One region of the Arthrobacter sp. P1_B4 genome, then DNA from elsewhere that is predicted to be linked to it. Evidence: riboswitches for the same ligand, from Rfam matches in the RefSeq annotation. Region 1 holds a riboswitch; each other region holds the start of a gene.

The links. Region 1 has a riboswitch for thiamine pyrophosphate ahead of thiO (glycine oxidase ThiO). Riboswitches for the same ligand answer to the same signal wherever they lie in the genome.
Region 2: it holds a riboswitch for thiamine pyrophosphate, as region 1 does, so the genes downstream of both, AC1D1W_RS06555 (ECF transporter S component) here and thiO (glycine oxidase ThiO) in region 1, are expected to answer to the same signal.
Region 3: it holds a riboswitch for thiamine pyrophosphate, as region 1 does, so the genes downstream of both, AC1D1W_RS09210 (bifunctional hydroxymethylpyrimidine kinase/phosphomethylpyrimidine kinase) here and thiO (glycine oxidase ThiO) in region 1, are expected to answer to the same signal.

What each region holds. Positions count from the first base shown of each region.
Region 1 is NZ_JBFTZW010000130.1:271-5,960, forward strand. Features, by position in the region: gene AC1D1W_RS19405 (RNB domain-containing ribonuclease) at 1-1,488, opposite strand, end outside; gene AC1D1W_RS19410 (ferritin-like fold-containing protein) at 1,527-2,201, shown strand; gene thiE (thiamine phosphate synthase) at 2,239-2,937, opposite strand; TPP riboswitch at 2,964-3,084, shown strand; gene thiO (glycine oxidase ThiO) at 3,078-4,388, shown strand; gene thiS (sulfur carrier protein ThiS) at 4,385-4,621, shown strand; gene AC1D1W_RS19430 (thiazole synthase) at 4,627-5,451, shown strand; partial or broken gene AC1D1W_RS19435 (DUF222 domain-containing protein) at 5,609-5,690, opposite strand, start outside.
Region 2 is NZ_JBFTZW010000009.1:149,149-155,534, reverse strand. Features, by position in the region: gene AC1D1W_RS06585 (Na+/H+ antiporter subunit D) at 1-699, shown strand, start outside; gene AC1D1W_RS06580 (Na+/H+ antiporter subunit E) at 696-1,241, shown strand; gene AC1D1W_RS06575 (MrpF/PhaF family protein) at 1,238-1,516, shown strand; gene mnhG (monovalent cation/H(+) antiporter subunit G) at 1,548-1,895, shown strand; gene AC1D1W_RS06565 (DUF4235 domain-containing protein) at 1,987-2,250, opposite strand; gene AC1D1W_RS06560 (heme-degrading domain-containing protein) at 2,290-2,835, opposite strand; TPP riboswitch at 3,023-3,166, shown strand; gene AC1D1W_RS06555 (ECF transporter S component) at 3,233-3,880, shown strand; gene AC1D1W_RS06550 (ABC transporter ATP-binding protein) at 3,909-5,567, shown strand; gene AC1D1W_RS06545 (energy-coupling factor transporter transmembrane component T family protein) at 5,564-6,367, shown strand.
Region 3 is NZ_JBFTZW010000017.1:26,571-32,956, forward strand. Features, by position in the region: gene AC1D1W_RS09205 (Rne/Rng family ribonuclease) at 1-3,021, shown strand, start outside; TPP riboswitch at 3,170-3,267, shown strand; gene AC1D1W_RS09210 (bifunctional hydroxymethylpyrimidine kinase/phosphomethylpyrimidine kinase) at 3,250-4,932, shown strand; gene rplU (50S ribosomal protein L21) at 5,335-5,643, shown strand; gene rpmA (50S ribosomal protein L27) at 5,705-5,968, shown strand; gene obgE (GTPase ObgE) at 6,086-6,386, shown strand, end outside.

The sequences.
Region 1 (5,690 bases):
CACGAGCTCCAGCTGGATTTCCCGTGTGGCGATGTCCGAGGACACCACCCGGACCCGGACTTTGGTGCCCGGTTCCAGTTCGCCGGGGCATCGTGCGGTCACGGCGGGCTCGGCGATCTGGACGATCCCGGACGGGCCGTTTCCGTTGCCGTTGGTCTTCCCGCCGTTGCCGTTGCTGGTGCCGTTGGTGCCCTTGGCCGGCTTGGGACCGGAGATGACGACAGCGTCGAATTCCTGGCCGACGTGGTTGACGAGCAGCGCCGCTTCAACGGTGTCCAGCGACAACCGCTCCAGTTTCGCGGCCAATTGGTCCGAGGTGCCCATGATGGCAGGGAGGGACGGCAGCGCCTCCCTGGCCCAGGCAGGAACCTCGGTGCCGTTGCTCAGGGCCTCGCAGATCACCAGCACGAAGCGGTCGACCAGCCGCCGCAACGGTGCCGTGGAATGGGCGTAGGCGGCGCCGATGGCGGACTGAACGGCGGCGTTGGGCACTGTGCCGTCGAAGGGTGTGTATCCGGCACCGCGGAAGAGCATCCCGGCTGAATGCACAATGGCCAGCTGCCGGGGGTCCGTCGGGTCAAGGGTCCGCAGGTACTCGCCGTAGCGCATTTCCCCGTCCCAGGGCTTGCCGAGGGCGTGGGTCTGCCGGTGGAAGTGGCGCAGTGACGCCTCGTCCGGGGCGGGCATGGTGCGCAGGATGCCGACTTTGCCCTGGAGCATGAGCGCAGCGGCGGCCATCCCGGTCATGAGTGAAATCTGGGCGTTCCAGTCCTCCACCGGCAGCGGCGGGGCCGCCACGATCCGGTAGCCGCCGTCGGGCAGTTGCTGGATCTCTTGTTCCGGCATGTTCAGGCTCGCGCCGCCGCGCAGGCGTTCCAGTTCCACCCGTTTGAGCCCTACTTCTTTCAGCAGCTGCAGCACGGGCGCCGCGGTGCCGGCGTCGAGCTCGGCCTGGACGCCTTTGTAGTTGAGCTTCGCGCGGCTGCGGACCTGTGCCCGGCGCACGAGGACCGAGGCGACCTCTGCCGCGGCGTCGAGTTCGAACTCCCAGACGAACGCCGCGCACAGCTGCCCGGCGAGCAGGCTGCCGGCGGCCTCGCTGATGATCTCCGGATGCAGCGGAATGCGGCCGTCCGGGGTGTAAAAGGTCTGGCCGCGGCGCCGGGTTTCGGCGTCGAGCGCCCCGCCCGGGGCGACAAAGGAGGGGACGTCGGCGATGGCGTAGAAGACCTTGTAGCCGCCGTCGCTCCGTTCGATAAAGAGGGCCTGGTCCAGGTCGGTGGACGACGCCGGATCGATGGTCACGAACTCGACATGCGTGAGGTCAAGGTCCGGGAGCTTGTGCTCGGCCACTGCCGCCTCCGCGTCGCGGAGCACAACTTCGGGGAACGGGCCGGGCAGTTCCAGCGTGGTGCGCAACGCCTTGAGGGCCCCGGCAAGCTGGTTCTGCTGCTCGTGGACACTGGGGGTCAGGCGATGATGGGACACGAAAATCAGGGTAGCCCGATTTCCGCTATTAGTCTTGGATGATGAGCGCAACTGCGGACGATCCTGCCCTCTACAACAGCTTCCTTGCCGAACTGCTGGGAGTCTTGGCGTACGGCGAGCTTTCCGCCTTCGAGCGGCTGTCCTCGAGTGCCCGGTACTCGCCCACGCTGCATGACCGTGCGGTGCTGGGCAGGATGGCCGTGGTCGAGTTCCAGCATTACGAACTCGTCCGGACCCGGCTCGAGCACATGGGCCTGGATACGGAGGCCGCCATGCTGCCGTTCCAGCCCTCGGTGGACCACTTCCACGAACGCACGCGCCCGTCGGACTGGTACGAGGCCCTCATGAAGGCCTACGTGATCGACACGGTCGCCGCGGACTTTTACGGCGTCGTAGGCCGGTACGTCGACGCCGCGACTCGTGAGTTAATCGGACAGGTCCGCTCCACCGGTGAGTCCACGGCCGTGCTGCAGGCGCGCCTCAAGGCGGCCCTGGCCGATGACCCCCGGCTGGCGTCGCGCCTGGCGTTGTGGGCCAGGCGCCTGCTGGGGGAGGTACTGAACCACGCCCAGCGTGTCAGCGCTGAGCACGCGTTCCTCGGCGGACTGTCGGGGCTGGACGACGCCGGCGCCCGGGCGCTGGTCAACGGCCTGGCGGCCGAACTCGCAGCGAATCACGCGCGCCGGATGACGGAGCTGGGTCTCGCCGGATAGTTTCAGTGCCGGCCGGCATTACGGGCTGGGGACCTGCTTAGGATGCGGCGGCGTCCAACGCCGCCAGCAAGGCTCCGGCGGCGTGGGCCGGATCAGCGGCATCGGTAATCGCCCGGACCACAACGATCCGCCGGGCACCGGCATCGACTACCTGCTCCACGTTACTGAGGTCGATCCCGCCGATCGCAAACCACGGCAGCACGCTTTCGTTGACCCTGCCGGTTCCCTCCGCGTCCGCCCCGCCGATCGCCTGGGCGGCGTAGCGCACCAGATCGAGGCCGACGGCGGCGCGTCCGGGCTTGGTGGGCGTCGCCCACACGGGGCCCACACAGAAATAATCGAGCCCTCTGCGGCCGGGCGCGGCAGCGATGGCGGCGTCCACCTGCTTCGGGCTGTGGGTGGACAGGCCGATCACGGCATCCTTGCCGAGAAAGCCGCGGGCGGCGTCGAGCGAAATGTCCTTCTGGCCGACATGGAACACCGGAGCTCCGGACAGGGAGGCGATGTCCGCCCGGTCATTGACGGCCCACAGCCGCCCGTGGCGCTGCGCCGCGGTGTGCAGGACCTCCAGCAGTTCCAGCTCCTCGGAGGCCTCGAGCGACTTGTCGCGCAACTGGATGATGTCCACGCCGCCGGCGAAGGCGGCGTCCACGAAGTCCGCGAAGTCGCCGCGGTCCCTGCGGGCGTCGGTGCAGAGATAGAGGCGGGCGGTGGTGTGGAGAGGGTCCTGGCTCATGGGACCAGCCTAGTTCCTCTAAACTGGGCGCATACCGCGGGAGCCCGCAGCAGCCATATCGCCGCTGCCCGGCTGAGAGGGCGTCAGAGCCGACCGCTTGACCTGATCCGGCTAGTACCGGCGTAGGGAAGGAATTTTTCATGGGCACACGAGCAGGCCGTGCAGCCGGAGCCGCAAATGACGCCGCCGCCCAGGTTTGTGACACAGGGCCCGGTACCGCAGAGGGAATCATCGCGGGGGATACGAGTGCCGACGTGGCCGTGATCGGTGGCGGGGTGATCGGCCATGGCATCGCGTTCGAGGCCATGCGCTCGGGCCGATCCGTGGTCCTGATCGATGATGCTCCCGGCAGCGGAGCCAGCTGGGCCGCCGCCGGCATGCTGGCCCCCGTGAGTGAACTGCACTACCAGGAGGAGCAGCTCCTGGAACTGATGCTTGAGGCCTCCCGGTTGTGGCCAGGATTCGCTGCGGCTCTCGACGCCGGTGCCGCCGGCGCGGATTCCCCGGCGGGTACCGGCTACTTAACGACGCCGACCCTGGCGGTGGGGGCCGACGCGGCGGACCGGCGCGCGCTCGCGGACTTGAGGGAAGTCCAGCAGGCATGCGGCCTGGCCGTGGAGCCACTGACAGTGCGCGAGGCGCGCACCCGGGAGCCCCTGCTGAGTCCCGGCATCTCGTGTGCCTTCGACATCCCGGCCGACCACCAGGTGGACCCCCGCCTGCTGATCACCCGGCTCGCCGGCGTACTCGGTGCGGAAGGCGGCAGCTTCGTCCGGCGGCGCGCGGCGGGCCTGCTGTGGCAGGACGGACAGGTGGCGGGTGTGCGGTTGGCCGGCGGCGGTTCCGTGCGGGCTGCGGAGACCGTGGTGGCCAACGGGCTCGGCGCCGCCGCGCTCGAGGAGCTTCCGGCCGGGCTGGCGCTGCCGCTGCGGCCCGTCTACGGCGACATCCTCCGGCTTCGCGTGCCTCCGCATCTGCAGCCGCTGCTCACGGCCACCGTGCGGGGCATGGTGCGCGGCATCCCGGTGTACATCGTCCCCCGCCAGGACGGCACAGTGGTGATCGGGGCCACCCAGCGGGAGGATGGACCGTCGGATCCGCACGCGGTTTCCGCCGGCGGTATTTACCAGCTGCTGCGGGATGCCCAGCAGCTGGTGCCTGCGGTCGCCGAGCTGGAGCTTTTAGAAGCCACGGCGCGGGCGCGGCCCGGCACTCCGGACAATGCCCCGCTGCTGGGGCGGGTCGCACGAGCGGACGGCGGGGACGTCCCGGGACTCATCATCGCCACAGGATTCTTCCGGCACGGCGTCCTGCTGACCCCCGCCGCCGCCGCCGTGTGCCGGCAACTCATGGACTTCACGCCGGACCCGCGCTGGGGCGGGTTCCGCCCGGACCGTTTTTCCCGCATCCCGGTTACGTCCGGGGACAGCCCCAAGAAGGAAGCAGCATGAACATCCTACTTAACGGAACGGAGCAGAGCGTCGCCGACGGCGCCTCCGTCTCCACACTCGTCAGCCAGCTTACGGGCCGGAGCATCGGCCCCGACGGCCGCGCCGCCGACGGGCGGAAGCTCGGTGTCGCCGTCGCCCGCAACGCCGAAGTGGTGCCGCGCAGCCAGTGGCACGCCACGGCGCTCGCCGACGGCGACGACGTCGAACTTGTCACGGCAGTCCAGGGAGGATGACCAGCATGAACGAGACGACATTCGCAGGAACACCAGCCGTCCCCATGACCGGTGCGGTGGCCGATCCGTTCGTGGTCGACGGCGTAAAGCTCGGCTCCCGCCTCATCATGGGAACCGGCGGTGCCCCGAGCCTGGACGGGCTCGGGGCGGCGCTGGTGGCGTCCGGGACGGAGCTGACCACGGTGGCGATGCGCCGCTACTCGCCGGCGGAGACGGGCTCGCTGTTCCAGCTGCTCGAGGACCATCAGATCCGGGTGCTGCCGAACACGGCAGGCTGCTTCACCGCCAAGGACGCCGTCCTCACCGCCGAACTGGCGCGGGAGGCCCTGGAAACGGACTGGGTCAAGCTCGAAGTCATTGCCGACGAGCACACACTGCTGCCGGACGCCGTCGAACTCGTGGACGCAACCGAACAGCTCGTGGCCCGAGGCTTCAAGGTCTTCGCCTACACGAACGACGACCCCGTGCTTGCCCTCCGGCTCGAAAACCTCGGCGCGACGGCCGTGATGCCGCTGGGCGCCCCGATCGGCACCGGACTGGGCATCCTGAACCCGCACAACATCGAGCTGATCGTCTCGCGCGCGTCCGTGCCCGTGGTGCTGGATGCCGGGATCGGCACGGCCTCGGACGCTGCCCTGGCGATGGAACTCGGCTGCGACGCTGTGCTGTTGGCTACGGCGGTGACCCGTGCGCAGAATCCGGTGCTCATGGGCGAGGCCTTCAAACATGCCGTCATCGCCGGCAGGCTAGCGAAAGCGGCCGGCAGGATCCCGCGGCGGGAACACGCACTGGCGTCCTCGGCAATGGAAGGCCGGGCCGAGTTCCTCTAACGTCGTTCCTCTGAAGCCTCCCGGGATTGGGCGGCCTGGCCCGGTTCCCCGGGCCAGCATCCCCAAGAACCCCAACGAGTCCTCACCGCATGGCTCGCACAAGGCCGTCATGGCCGAAAGCGGGCACCTACATAACGAGCACCTAAATAACTGGGCGCTACTGGTCGGGCCGGAAGTAGGTGTTCCGTCGGGGTGTCCGGGCGGGGTCGAGATGGGGTGGCGGGATGAACCAGGGGATC
Region 2 (6,386 bases), on a different contig from region 1:
ATTGGCTACATGGTGTTCGGCCTGGCCATGTCCACCGTGGCCGGCCTGGGCGCCGCGGTGTTCTACGTGGCCCACCACATCACTGTCCAGACCAGCCTGTTCCTGGTGACCGGCCTGATTGAACGCCGTGGCGGCAGCTCGTCCATGGACCGTGTGGCGGGACTGGCCAAGCTCTCCCCGGTCTTGGGGGTCCTGTTCTTCATTCCCGCCATGAACCTCGCCGGAATCCCGCCGTTCTCGGGTTTCCTGGGCAAGCTGGGGCTGCTTCAGGCAGGCGTGGAACTGGGGACGCCGCTGGCCTACGCCCTGGTGATCGGCGGCGTGCTGACGAGCCTGCTGACCCTGCTGGCGATCGCGAGGGTCTGGAACCGGGCGTTCTGGCGCAAGCCCGGGGACGCCGAACACCCGGATCCGGTGCTCCTGGCAGCGCCGGCCGACTCCGCCACGGGTGACCGGGCCGGCAAGACGAATGTGACCCTGCTGCCCCGCACCATGGTGGGCTCCACCCTGGGCCTGGTGGTCTTTGGCGTGGCCCTGACGGTCTTTGCCGGGCCGCTGTTCAGGGTGGCCGACCAGTCCGCCCAGGAGATGCTGGACCGGACCTCCTATATCCAGGCCGTGCTCGGCCCGGACGCGCCCGTGCCGCCGGTGCCTCCATCGCTCCATCCGGCGCAGGTCCGGGAGGGCGGCGGGAAATGAACCGGCAAAGAATCTCGCTGCGCCAGGAACTGCCGCTGCTGGTCTGGCTCGTCTTTGTCTGGGGCGCGCTCTGGCAGAACTTCAGCCCGGGCAATCTCCTCTTCGGCGCCCTCATCGCGGTGCTCGTGGCGCGCATTTTCTATCTGCCCCCGGTGGAACTCGGCGGCCGCTTCAACGTGCTCCGCGCCGTGCCGTTCGCCCTCATCTTCCTCGGAAAAGTCGTCGCGGCAAGCTTCCAGGTCCTGTACCTGGCCGTGGTCCGCGGCCCCAACGTGGTCAGCGCGGTCGTAGCCGTGCCGCTCCGCAGCCATTCGGACCTCCTGGTCACGGCCACCGGGCACGTGATCTCGCTGATTCCAGGGTCCCTCGTGGTGGAGGTGGACAGGTCGACGTCCACGCTCTACATCCACGGCATCAACGTCCGCAATGCCGAGGACGCGGCCAAGCTGCGCAAAGAGGTCCGGGACACCGAGGCCGGGCTGATCCGGATCATGGGGACCAAAGCCGAACTTTCCGCCCTGACACTGGAGACTGCCGCATGATGCAGACCGTCCTGACGGTGACCGCCGTCGTACTGTCCCTGGCCGCCGCGGGGGCGATCGTCCGGATCGCGCGGGGGCCCTCGCTGCTGGACCGGGTTCTGGCCGCCGACGTGCTGCTGGCCATCTTCGGCGCGGCCCTGTGCATCGACATGGCCGCCAACCGGCACCTGAACAACCTGATGCTGCTCGTTGCGATTTCCCTGATCGGCTTCGTCGGCTCGGTCACCGTGGCCCGGTTCGTGGCCGACAGGCGGGAGGGCGTCCGTGAATCCTGACACAGTGATCGACGCCGTCTCCGCCGTGTTCATGGTGACCGGAGCCCTGATGTCCCTCGCGGCCGCCATCGGGCTGCTGCGCTTCCCGGACCTCATGAGCAGGATGCACGCGGCCACCAAACCGCAGGTCCTCGGCCTGTTCCTGCTGCTGGCGGCCCTCGGCCTGCAGATGCGCACCTGGTCGGTGTGGCCCGTCCTGCTGGTGGCCTGGCTCTTCCAGCTGCTCACCGTCCCCGTGTCCGCCCACATGGTGGGCCGGGCCGGCTACCGGACCAAGCACCTGCACCCGGAGCTGCTGAGCTCCGACGAACTCGAGGCGGTAGTCCAGAAGGCCGCCCAGCAGGCGGCCACGCACGGAGCGGACGGCGACGACCGCTGAGCCCCCGACCGGGCCCGGCGGACCCGGCCGGCACGTCGACGGACGCGGCCGGGGCCTTCGACTGCCGCGGCGGGCGCCGCGGCAGGTCGGGTCAGACGACGTCCTGGGTCTTGGCGAAGCGGGTGATCGCGCGCTGGGTGCCGCGGTTGGCGAGCACCTGGATGATGGCGCTGACCGATGCGGAGATCAGGGCGAACGTCAGGGCCGAGCGCAGGGTGGTGGGGACGTCGTCCTCCTGGCCCTTGGGCGGTTTGTTGCCCGTGGACTTTTCCCACAAGGTGTCCACCAGCTTGGTGCCGGCAAAGCCGGCCAGGAGGCTGACGCCGGTGCCGAGCAGCTTGATGAGGATGTTCATTCTTCGGTCTCCTTGGGACGGGAACGGTTTTCCCCTAGCCTAGCGTTCCGGGGTGAGGACCATCCGCAGGGCCTCGACCACGAGTTCGTGATCCGCCTTCTGGGGCAGGCCGGAGACGGTGACGACGGCGACGGCGCCCGTGCCGCGCACGTAAATGGGGAACGCCCCGCCGTGGGCGGCGAACTCCGACTGATCCCACCAGGCGTTGTCCTCGATCCTTCCGCCGGCGGCGCGGGCCCGGAGGCCCACCAGCAGGGACGGGACCTCGTACCGCATGGCGGTGCGCTTCTTGGCGTTGATCCAGCGCTCATTGTCCGGTGTGGCGCCGTTCAGTGCGGCGTGGAAGAGCACCTGCTCGCCTTTGGTGATGTCGACGGCGATCGGCAGCGAGCGTTGCCTGCCCAGCTCGACAAGGAGGAGCCCGAGGTCCAGGGCGTCATCCTTGCTGAACGACGCGAACTGGAGCGCCTCTATCTCGGCCAGCACGCGGCCGATGAGCGCCGCCAGGGAGCCGTGCGGCTGCGGCTCACTGGAGTCGGGATCGTATTCCCCGGAGGGATCTTGGGTGACCGGTGTGTGCGACAAAATATTCCAGCTTTCCGGTGGGTGACGAGGCCGCCCGCTGGCGGGTCCGGGGGTCCGGCACGACGACTCTACCAAGAGGGTTTTCCGGGCCGCCGGGACTGCCGCCGTCCGCTCCGCGATTGTGACGGCACACCACTGAAAACCCGGCCGTTCGGGTGTAAACTAAGCCAGCCCACAAGGGCGAAAATAATTACGACAGGGGAGCGCCGCCGTCGGGCATCGCCGGAACAATCCGGGGAAACCTTTGGTGGGCGCTGAGAGTGCGGACAGCCGCAGACCCTCGAACCTGATCCGGTTAGTACCGGCGCAAGGGAGTCGAGTTCTCAGGGTGCGCGGAGGGCGGCGGAAGCCGAGACCGGCCGGCGCACCCTCCCCTCCTGTTCCTCAGGAGGACGACATGACAGATATTTCAGCACAGCATGGTTCCGCCAGCCGTTCATCCGCCCGGCGCAACTACAGCTGGCGCGTGGTGGACATTGTGGTGGCCGCGTTGATCGCCGTTGCCGGCGGCGTCATTTTCTGGGCCTGGTCCCAGGGCGCGAACCTGATCTCGACTCCGGTCAACGCGGTCTACCCGCCGTTGAGTGGACTCTACGCCGGCGGCTGGATGATCCCGGCGGTGCTGGGCATGCTCATCATCCGCAAGCCGGGCGCCGCGCTCTTCTGCGAAACCGTCGCGGCCACCGGCGAGCTCATCATGGGTTCGCAGTACGGCACCACGGTGCTGATCTCCGGCATCCTGCAGGGCCTCGGCGCCGAACTGGTCTTCGCGGCCTTCCTCTACAGGAAGTTCAACCTGCCCGTCTCCGTGCTGGCCGGCGCCGGCGCGGGCCTCTTCTGCGGCCTGAACGATTCCTTCCTGCCGTGGGGCTGGAACATCGCCTACGAAGCCGGCGACAAGCTCGCCTACATCCTCTTCACCACGATCTCCGGCGCAGTGATTGCCGGCGGACTGGCCTGGCTCGCCACCCGCGGCCTGGCGAAGACCGGAGTGCTGGGCTCCTTTGCCTCCCGCAAGGCCGCCACGGAGCCCGTCTTTTCCTGAGCCCCGTCGCTGAATCCTGCAGAGAATCATGAGATCTTCACCGGGCGTCCGGCCGGCCGCCGTCACGGCCCGCGGCTGGGGCTGGCGGCATGCCGGACGGACCAGGCCCGCGGTCAGCGGCCTTGACCTGGACATCCGGCCGGGGGAGCGCGTGCTCCTGCTGGGGCCCTCCGGCGCCGGCAAGTCGACGCTGCTCCACGCCCTGGCCGGCGTGCTGGGCGACGGCGCCTCCGGCGACCCCGGCGGCTCCGGCGCCTCCGGCGAAGCCGAAGATGCAGACGAGACCGGCAGCCTCCTGATCGACGGCGCCGCGCCACGGGCGCAGCGCGGCCGCGCCGGGCTGGTGCAGCAGGACCCGGAAACGCAGGTGGTGCTCTCCCGCCTCGGCGACGACGTCGCCTTCGGGGCGGAGAACCTAGCCGTCCCTGCGGCGGAGATCTGGCCGCGCGTGCGCGAGGCCCTCGACGACGTCGGGCTGGGACAGCTGCCGCTGGACCACCCGACGGCGGCCCTCTCCGGCGGACAAAAGCAACGGCTCGCGCTCGCCGGGATCCTCGCGATGCGGCCAGGGCTGCTCCTGCTCGACGAGCCGACCGCCAACCTCGACCCCGCGGGCGTCCTGGAGGTCCGCGACGCTGTGGGCCGCTGCCTGGACAAGACGGGCGCCACGCTGGTGGTCGTGGAGCACCGGGTGGGGGTCTGGAAAGATCTGGTGGACAGGATCGTGGTGCTGCAGCCAGGGTCCGCCACGGACTCCGCGGTCTTGATTGACGGACCGCCGGACCGGGTCCTGGCCGAGGCACGGGACATGCTCATCGGTGCGGGCGTCTGGGTGCCGGGCTACGTCCCGGCGACGCGGATGCGGACACCGGCGCGGGGCGCAGGACAGACTCTGCTCACGGCCGACGCGCTCGCGGTGTCCCGCGAACGGCCGCGGCGGGCCGGGCTGCGCGACGGCTTCCGCACCATCGCGCCGCGTCCGGTCCAGTCCGGGCTCTCCGTCCGGGTCCGCGCCGGCGAGGCGCTGACCATCACCGGCCAGAACGGCACGGGAAAGTCCACCCTGGCGCTGACACTGGCCGGTCTCCTGCGGCCCGTCGCGGGAACAGTCTCGGCCACGGCGGAGCTGAGCAGTCCCGCCACCGGTCACTCCAGTGGTCGCTCCAGTGGCCGCGTACGCGACAGCGCCGGACCCGATCCCTACCGGTGGAAGGCCCAGCAGCTGATCGCCAGGATCGGAACCGTCTTCCAGGAACCCGAGCACCAGTTCGTCACTGGCAAGGTCCTCGACGAGCTCATGTTCGGGCCGCGCCACCTCGGCTACGGCGAAGACCGCGTGGACGAACTGCTGGAGCGGCTGCGGCTGACGGAGCTTGTGGACGCCAACCCCTACACGCTCTCCGGCGGCGAGAAGCGGCGCCTTTCGGTAGCCACTGTGCTGGCGGCGCACCCCCAGGTGCTGGTCCTGGACGAGCCCACCTTCGGCCAGGATGCCAATACCTGGGCCGAACTCGCCTCGTTCCTCTCCGAGCTCCTCGACGCCGGCACCGCCGTCGTGTCCGTGACGCACGACGCCGAATTCAGCGCCGTCCTCGGTGGCGCCGAACTCCGCCTCCGGCCACGGGAAACCGGAGCCGCGGACGCTCCCGGCCCGGATCTTCAGCTGCCGGAGGGGGCCTCGCCATGAGGGACGCACTGAGCCTGCGCGGCAACCATGCGCTGCTGACCCGAGCCAACCCGCTCGCCAAGTTCACGGCGGTCACCCTGATCACCCTGGTCCTGGCGCTCTCCATTGACTGGGTGTCGGCGTCGGTGGCGCTGGCGTTCGAACTGCTGCTCCTGCCGCTGGCGGGCCTGACTGTGGCCTTGCTGTGGCAGCGCGGCTGGCCGCTGATCCTCGCCGCGGCGCTGGGCGGCTGGAGCACGGCCATCCTGGCGCCTGATTCCGGACCCGTCCTGCTCGATGCGGGGATCTGGTCCATCAGCGCCGGTTCCCTGCAGCTGGGGATCGGCTTCATGCTCCGCGGGCTCGCGATCGCCTTGCCCGCGGTGCTGCTGATGAGCTGCACCGACCCCACGGACCTGGCCGACGCCCTGGCCCAGAACGCGAAACTGCCGCACCGGTTCGTCCTGGGCACCCTGGCCGCGATGCGGCTCGTCGGAATCATGGCCGAGCAATGGCAGACCATCGGCATGGCCCGGCGGGCCCGCGGCGTGGGCTCGAGCGGCAACCCCTATCAGCGGTTCCGAGCCACGCTGGGCCAGAGTTTCGGCCTGCTGGTGCAGGCGATCCGGAGCGCCTCGCGGCTCGCGGTGACCATGGAGGCCCGCGGGTTCGGCGGTGCCGCCCGGACCTGGGCCCGGCCCTCCACGTTCAGCGGACTCGATGCCTGGGTGCTGCTGGGCGGGCTCGGCATCGCGGCCGCCGCCGTCGCCGCGGCCCTCGGCGCGGGCACCTGGAACCTCGTCTTCCTCACCCGCCAGTAGACCGGCGCCGCCGGTTATC
Region 3 (6,386 bases), on a different contig from region 1:
GAAGCAGCCGGATCTGACACTGTTGAACCCGAAGCTGCTGTATCTGAAACTGCTGCAGCCCAGACTGCGGCCAAGGCGCCCGCGCGGCGCACCCGGACCCGGAAAGCTGTAGCAGCCCCGGAACCGTTGCCTGCCTTCGCCGGCGACGCCGAAGCCGGCGCACCTGCCGCGGCTGAGGCCCCGGCAGCAGCTGGCACTGACGCAGCTGCCGCCGCAGAAACGGCCGCAGAGACGGTTGCAGAGAAGCCGGTCCGCCGCCGTGCCAGCCGTGCCAAGGCCGCCCCGAAGGCCGAAGAAGCACCCGCGGCAGTATTCCCGGCCGAAGAAGCCGCCGCGGCGGAAGCACCCACCGCGGAAGCCGCCGCAGCCCAGCCTGAAGAGCCGGAAGCCCGCCCCGAGGAAAGCCCGGCCGCGTCGCTGTTCATGGAACCGGGTGCCCTCACTTCCGTCATCTTCCAGGCCCCGGACCTGAGCACTGTGGTGCGTCCGGCCCCCGTTGCCGCCGCAGCAGCTGAGCCCGAGGACGAGGAAGGCGACGAGGACGAGGACGCCGGCAATCGCCGTCGGCGCCGCAGCCGCGGCCGGCGCGGCCGCACCCGCACCTCTGCCGAGTCCGACACCGAGTCGGAAGGCACCGAAGAAGAGGGCGACGAAGGCTCCGAGGTAATCCTCGAAGACGGTGTGACCTCCCGCCGCCGCCGCCGCCGTCGCCGTGGAGACCAGGACCTGGAGCTGACCGGCGGGGAAGGCGACGATCCGCCCAACACGGTGACCCGCGTCCGTGCGCCGCGGGCCATGGCCGAGGCGCCGGTGAACAACCGCGTCACATCCGTCAAGGGCTCCACCCGCCTGGAAGCCAAGAAGCAGCGCCGCCGCGAATCCCGCGACACCGGCCGCCGCCGTACCGTCATCACCGAGGCCGAGTTCCTGGCCCGCCGCGAGTCCGTGGACCGCCAGATGATCGTCCGCCAGCGCGACGACAGAATCCAGATCGGCGTCCTTGAGGACGGCGTCCTGGCCGAGCACTTCGTGTCCAAGACCCAGCAGGACTCCCTGATCGGCAACGTCTACCTGGGCAAGGTCCAGAACGTGCTGCCCTCCATGGAAGCCGCTTTCGTGGACATCGGCCGCGGCCGCAACGCCGTGCTCTACGCCGGTGAAGTGAACTGGGAGTCCGTCAACCTCGAGGGCAAGCAGCGCCGCATCGAGAACGCGCTGAAGTCCGGCGACTCCGTGCTGGTCCAGGTCACCAAGGACCCGGTCGGCCACAAGGGCGCCCGTCTCACCAGCCAGATATCACTGCCCGGCCGGTACCTCGTGTACGTGCCCGGCGGTTCCATGACCGGCATCTCCCGCAAGCTGCCCGACGTCGAACGCAACCGCCTCAAGCGGATCCTCAAGGACCGCCTGCCCGAGGACGCGGGCGTCATTGTCCGCACCGCGGCCGAGGGAGCTTCCGAGGAAGAGCTGACGCACGACATCAACCGCCTCCGCGCGCAGTGGGAAGGCATCGAGAGCCAGTCGACGTCCACCAAGATCCTCGCCCCCGAGCTGCTCTACGGCGAACCTGACCTGACCATTAAGGTGGTCCGGGACGTCTTCAACGAGGACTTCTCCAAGCTGATCGTCTCCGGCGAGGAAGCCTGGGACACCATCGAGGCCTACGTCACCTACGTCGCACCGGACCTCGTGGGCCGGCTCGAGAAGTGGACCAAGGACACGGACATCTTCGCGGCCTGGCGCATCGACGAGCAGATCCACAAGGCCTTGGACCGGAAGGTCTTCCTGCCTTCGGGCGGTTCGCTCGTGATCGACCGCACCGAAGCCATGACCGTGGTCGACGTCAACACCGGCAAATTCACCGGCTCCGGCGGCAACCTTGAGGAAACCGTCACCAAGAATAACCTGGAAGCGGCTGAGGAAGTCGTCCGGCAGCTGCGCCTGCGCGACATTGGCGGCATCATCGTGATCGACTTCATCGACATGGTGCTCGAATCCAACCGCGACCTCGTGCTGCGCCGCATGGTGGAGTGCCTGGGCCGGGACCGGACCAAGCACCAGGTGGCCGAGGTGACCTCGCTGGGCCTCGTGCAGATGACCCGCAAGCGGATGGGCACCGGGCTGCTGGAAGTCTTCGGCGAACAGTGCGAAACATGTGCGGGCCGCGGCATCGTCACCCACGACGAGCCGGTGGAGCACCGCCGCGCCAACACGGTCGCCGCGGAGCACTATGTGCCGCGCACCGAGGCGCAGCCTGCTGCCCGACCGGAACGCAAGAGCCGTCGCCGCGGCAGGGGAGGCCAGGGCGGAGAGACCGCGCCGGCCGCACCCGCGCCCGTCCACGCCGAACCCACCGAGGCCGAACGCCACGCCAAGGCCGAGGCCACCCGGGCAGCGCTGGCCAACATCGCTGCCGCAGCGCATGCCGCGCACCTGCACGACGGGGAGGCAGCCGCAGCCAGCGACGCCGGGGCCCGCCAGGCCGCTGTCGACGCCGTCACGCAGCTCGCAGCCGCCGACGAGGCAGCCGGCCGCCCCGCAACGGTGCTGACGTTTGGCGGCGAGCAGGTGGCCCTGCCCTTCGTCGAGCACGCGGAGGACGCGCCGTCACCGGCCCTGACCCTGGACCTGCTGACCGAGGCTTTCGCAAACCTGGGCGAAGCAGAGGCCGGCAAGCCGGACCAGGCCGCCGGCCTGGCGGCCGGTCAGGCAGCGGCTGTTGCCGCACCGGAAGCCACGGCGCCCGAGGCGCCGGCGGCCGTCCGCGCTGCGGAGGCGCCGGCGTCACGCACAGCTGACACCACGACGCTGCGCGGCCGCCGCGCACGCCGCAACCGGAGTGCCAGCCGCGCCCAGGGCGCAGCCAACGAAACCTCCGTGGAGCACCGAGAGGCAACCCGGCCGGCCGCGGCCGGATCGGTCCACGAGGCCAAGGCTCCCGCTGCGGCCAGGCCTGCGTCCCTCCCGGCCGGCAACGAGCCGATCATCCTCGGCGTCGGCGTGCCGGCGTCGGAGCTGTAGTCCTCCGCGACTGACCACGTCCCCGTCCGGTCATTATTTCGACTGGTCGGGTTGCGGGTCCGGGTCGGGGCAGACGTAACATACGTCCGCCCAGGCCCGGGCCCGCTCGTGCGTTAACGGGTCCGCAGGGTGGCAGCGGCTAGGCTGGAACACTGACACGGGGTGCCGGGCATCGGGCCGGCTGAGATCCAGACCCGTTGAACCTGTCCGGTTAGCACCGGCGAAGGGATGTCTGCCTTGTCCGCGAGACCGAATCCGTCCGAGTTCCTCCCGCTCAATTTTTTGCACTGCGAGTCTCTGCCGGCCCCGCCGCGCATTCCCCGTGTGCTGGCCATCGCCGGCTCCGATCCCTCCGGCGGGGCCGGAATCCAGGCCGACCTGAAGAGCATCGCGGCGAACGGCGGCTACGGCATGGCCGCCATCACCGCCCTGACAGCGCAGAACACCCAGGGCGTGCGCGCCGTCCACGTTCCCCCGGCGGCGTTCCTCACGGCGCAGCTGGACGCCATCAGCGACGACATCGGCATCGACGCCGTCAAGATCGGCATGCTCGGTGACGCCGCCGTGATCGAAGCCGTCCGCGTCTGGCTGGAAAAGGTGCGCCCCGCCGTCGTGGTCCTGGACCCGGTGATGGTCGCCACCAGCGGGGACCGGCTCCTGCAGGAATCCGCCGAGGCCGCCCTGCAGGGCCTCCTGCCGCTGGCGGACCTCATCACGCCCAACCTCGCCGAACTCGCCATCCTGCTCAAGGAGCCCGTCGTGGCCGACTGGTCCGAGGCCCTGGCGCAGGGCAAGCGGCTGGCCGCCCTGACCGGCACCACTGTCCTGGTTAAGGGCGGACACCTCCAGGGCGGCGGGCCGGGGGGCGGGCATGCCCACGGCGCCGGCGCCGACGGCCACGCCGCCGGCAACGGCGACACGGACGGCTGCCCGGACGCACTGGTCAACACCGGCGGCCTGCTCGGCCAGGAAACGGTGGTGGTGCCGGGGGAGCGGATCGCGACGCGCAACAGCCACGGCACCGGCTGCTCCCTGTCCTCGGCTATGGCCACCGTGCAGGCCCGGGTGGGGGACTGGGAAGCGGCGCTGCGTGAAGTCAAACCGTGGCTGCTGGGCGCGCTCCGAGAAGCCTCGGCCCTGGACGTCGGCACCGGCAACGGCCCGGTCCACCACTTCCACCACCTCCAGCACCTCCAGGGCGGGCAGGCCCTCAAAGACGGCCAGCGCGGCCAGCACCGCCCGGCCGGGCACGGTCCGGCGGCGGGGGAGTTCGCCGCAGCCCTGCGCGCAGGAGCCGCGGGCGATCTTGAGGCGATCTACGCCCTGGACTTCGTCCGCGGACTGGCCGACGGCACCTTGCCCGAGCACGAGTTCGCGTACTACCTCGCCCAGGACGCCATCTACCTCAACGGCTACTCCCGGGTCCTGGCCCGGGCCGCGGCGATTGCCCCCACCGAGGCCGAGCAGTTGTTCTGGGCCCGTTCGGCGCAGACCTGCCTGGAAGTCGAATCCGAGCTGCACCGGTCCTGGCTTAGCGCCCGCCCCACGGCCTCCACCCTGGGCCCGGTCACGAAAGCGTATGTGGACCACCTGCTGGCCGCCTCGGTCTCCGGCAGCTATGGCGTCCTCGTGGCGGCGGCACTGCCCTGCTTCTGGCTCTACGCCGAGGTCGGTTCCACGCTGCACCGGGAGTTCCTGGCCGGCGGCGCCCCCGGGGAGCACCCCTACGCCGGCTGGCTGCGGACCTACGCCGACGAGGACTTCGCCGCCGCGACCCGGCAGGCCATCGCGTACACGGACACGGCGGCCGGGCGGGCATCGGAGAGCGAGCGGGAGGCCATGGCCCTGGCCTTCCGGCAGTCATCGCGCTACGAAGTGGACTTCTTCGACGCGCCGCGGTTGTACGCCTGACGCGAGCTGGTCCGGACTACCGGTACGATGGTGGGGCACGGTTCCGGAAGTCGTTGCGGCAACACAGCTCAGGATGGTCAAGATCCCGGCCAAGAACATTGGCGGGGACTTTGCATCAAGACACTGTGGCGCCTATCACGGACTACCCGCCGGAACCAGCCTCATTTGCGGCCGAAGGCAAAATTAGCGTATTCTAGATCTTCGGTGCTTACGCCAACACTTGGGTTATGACCCTGAGAACAGTCCACTTGGAATTCCAAATGGATTTGTTCCGGGGGTAGCTCATGGGTTCCCCCGGGGAATCCACCGGCGTTGAGGCACAGCGTGAGCCGGTCCAAACAATTTGGCCCCTGGTTCCGCACGCAAATCTAGTAATAAACGTCGAGAGAAGTGAGTTCCCCAGTGGTGTACGCGATTGTCCGCGCAGGCGGCCGCCAAGAGAAGGTTTCCGTTGGAGACTTCGTTACCCTGAACCGCGTCCCCGGTGGAGCCGGCAGCACCTTTGAGTTGCCCGCACTGCTCCTGGTGGACGGTGACAAAGTCACGTCTGCTGCTGCGGACCTGGCCAAGGTAACGGTTACGGCTGAGATCCTCGAAGACCTCCGTGGTCCGAAGATCGTCATCCAGAAGTTCAAGAACAAGACCGGTTACAAGAAGCGTCAGGGCCACCGTCAGGAACTGACCAAGGTCAAGATCACCGGTATCAAGTAACTCTTCGTTACTGTTCAGGTTCCAGCAGATTCCCCAGAATTTTTGAAGGCAGGCATTTCAAATGGCACATAAAAAAGGCGCGAGTTCCACTCGCAACGGTCGTGACTCCAACGCCCAGTACCTCGGCGTCAAGCGCTTCGGTGGCCAGGTAGTTTCCGCAGGCGAGATCATCGTCCGCCAGCGCGGCACCCACTTCCACCCGGGCGCCGGCGTAGGCCGCGGCGGGGACGACACCCTGTTCGCCCTGACCCCCGGTGCTGTCGAGTTCGGCACCCGCCGTGGTCGCCGCGTTGTGAACATCGTGGCTGCTGCAGCTGCAGAGTAACAATAAGTTCTAAATCGGTGGGGCGGGCCATTAGGTCCGCTCCACCGGTGTTTTAACCGCATTACAATCATCTTGGGCCCCTTTGGGGGTCCGGGGAACAGCACTGAGGAGATCCACGTGGCGAGCTTTGTAGACCGGGTAGTACTGCACGTATCCGGCGGTACCGGCGGTCACGGCTGTGTCTCCGTCCACCGCGAGAAGTTCAAGCCCCTCGGCGGTCCCGACGGCGGCAACGGCGGCAACGGCGGCGACGTCATCCTTCGCGTGGACCCCCAGACCACCACCCTGCTCGACTACCACCACGCGCCCCACCGGCACGCCACCAACGGCGGCCCCGGTATGGGCGACTGGCGCGGCGGCAAAAACGGCGAAACCCTGATCCTTCCGGTGCCGGTGGGCACCGTGGTGAAGTCCAAGT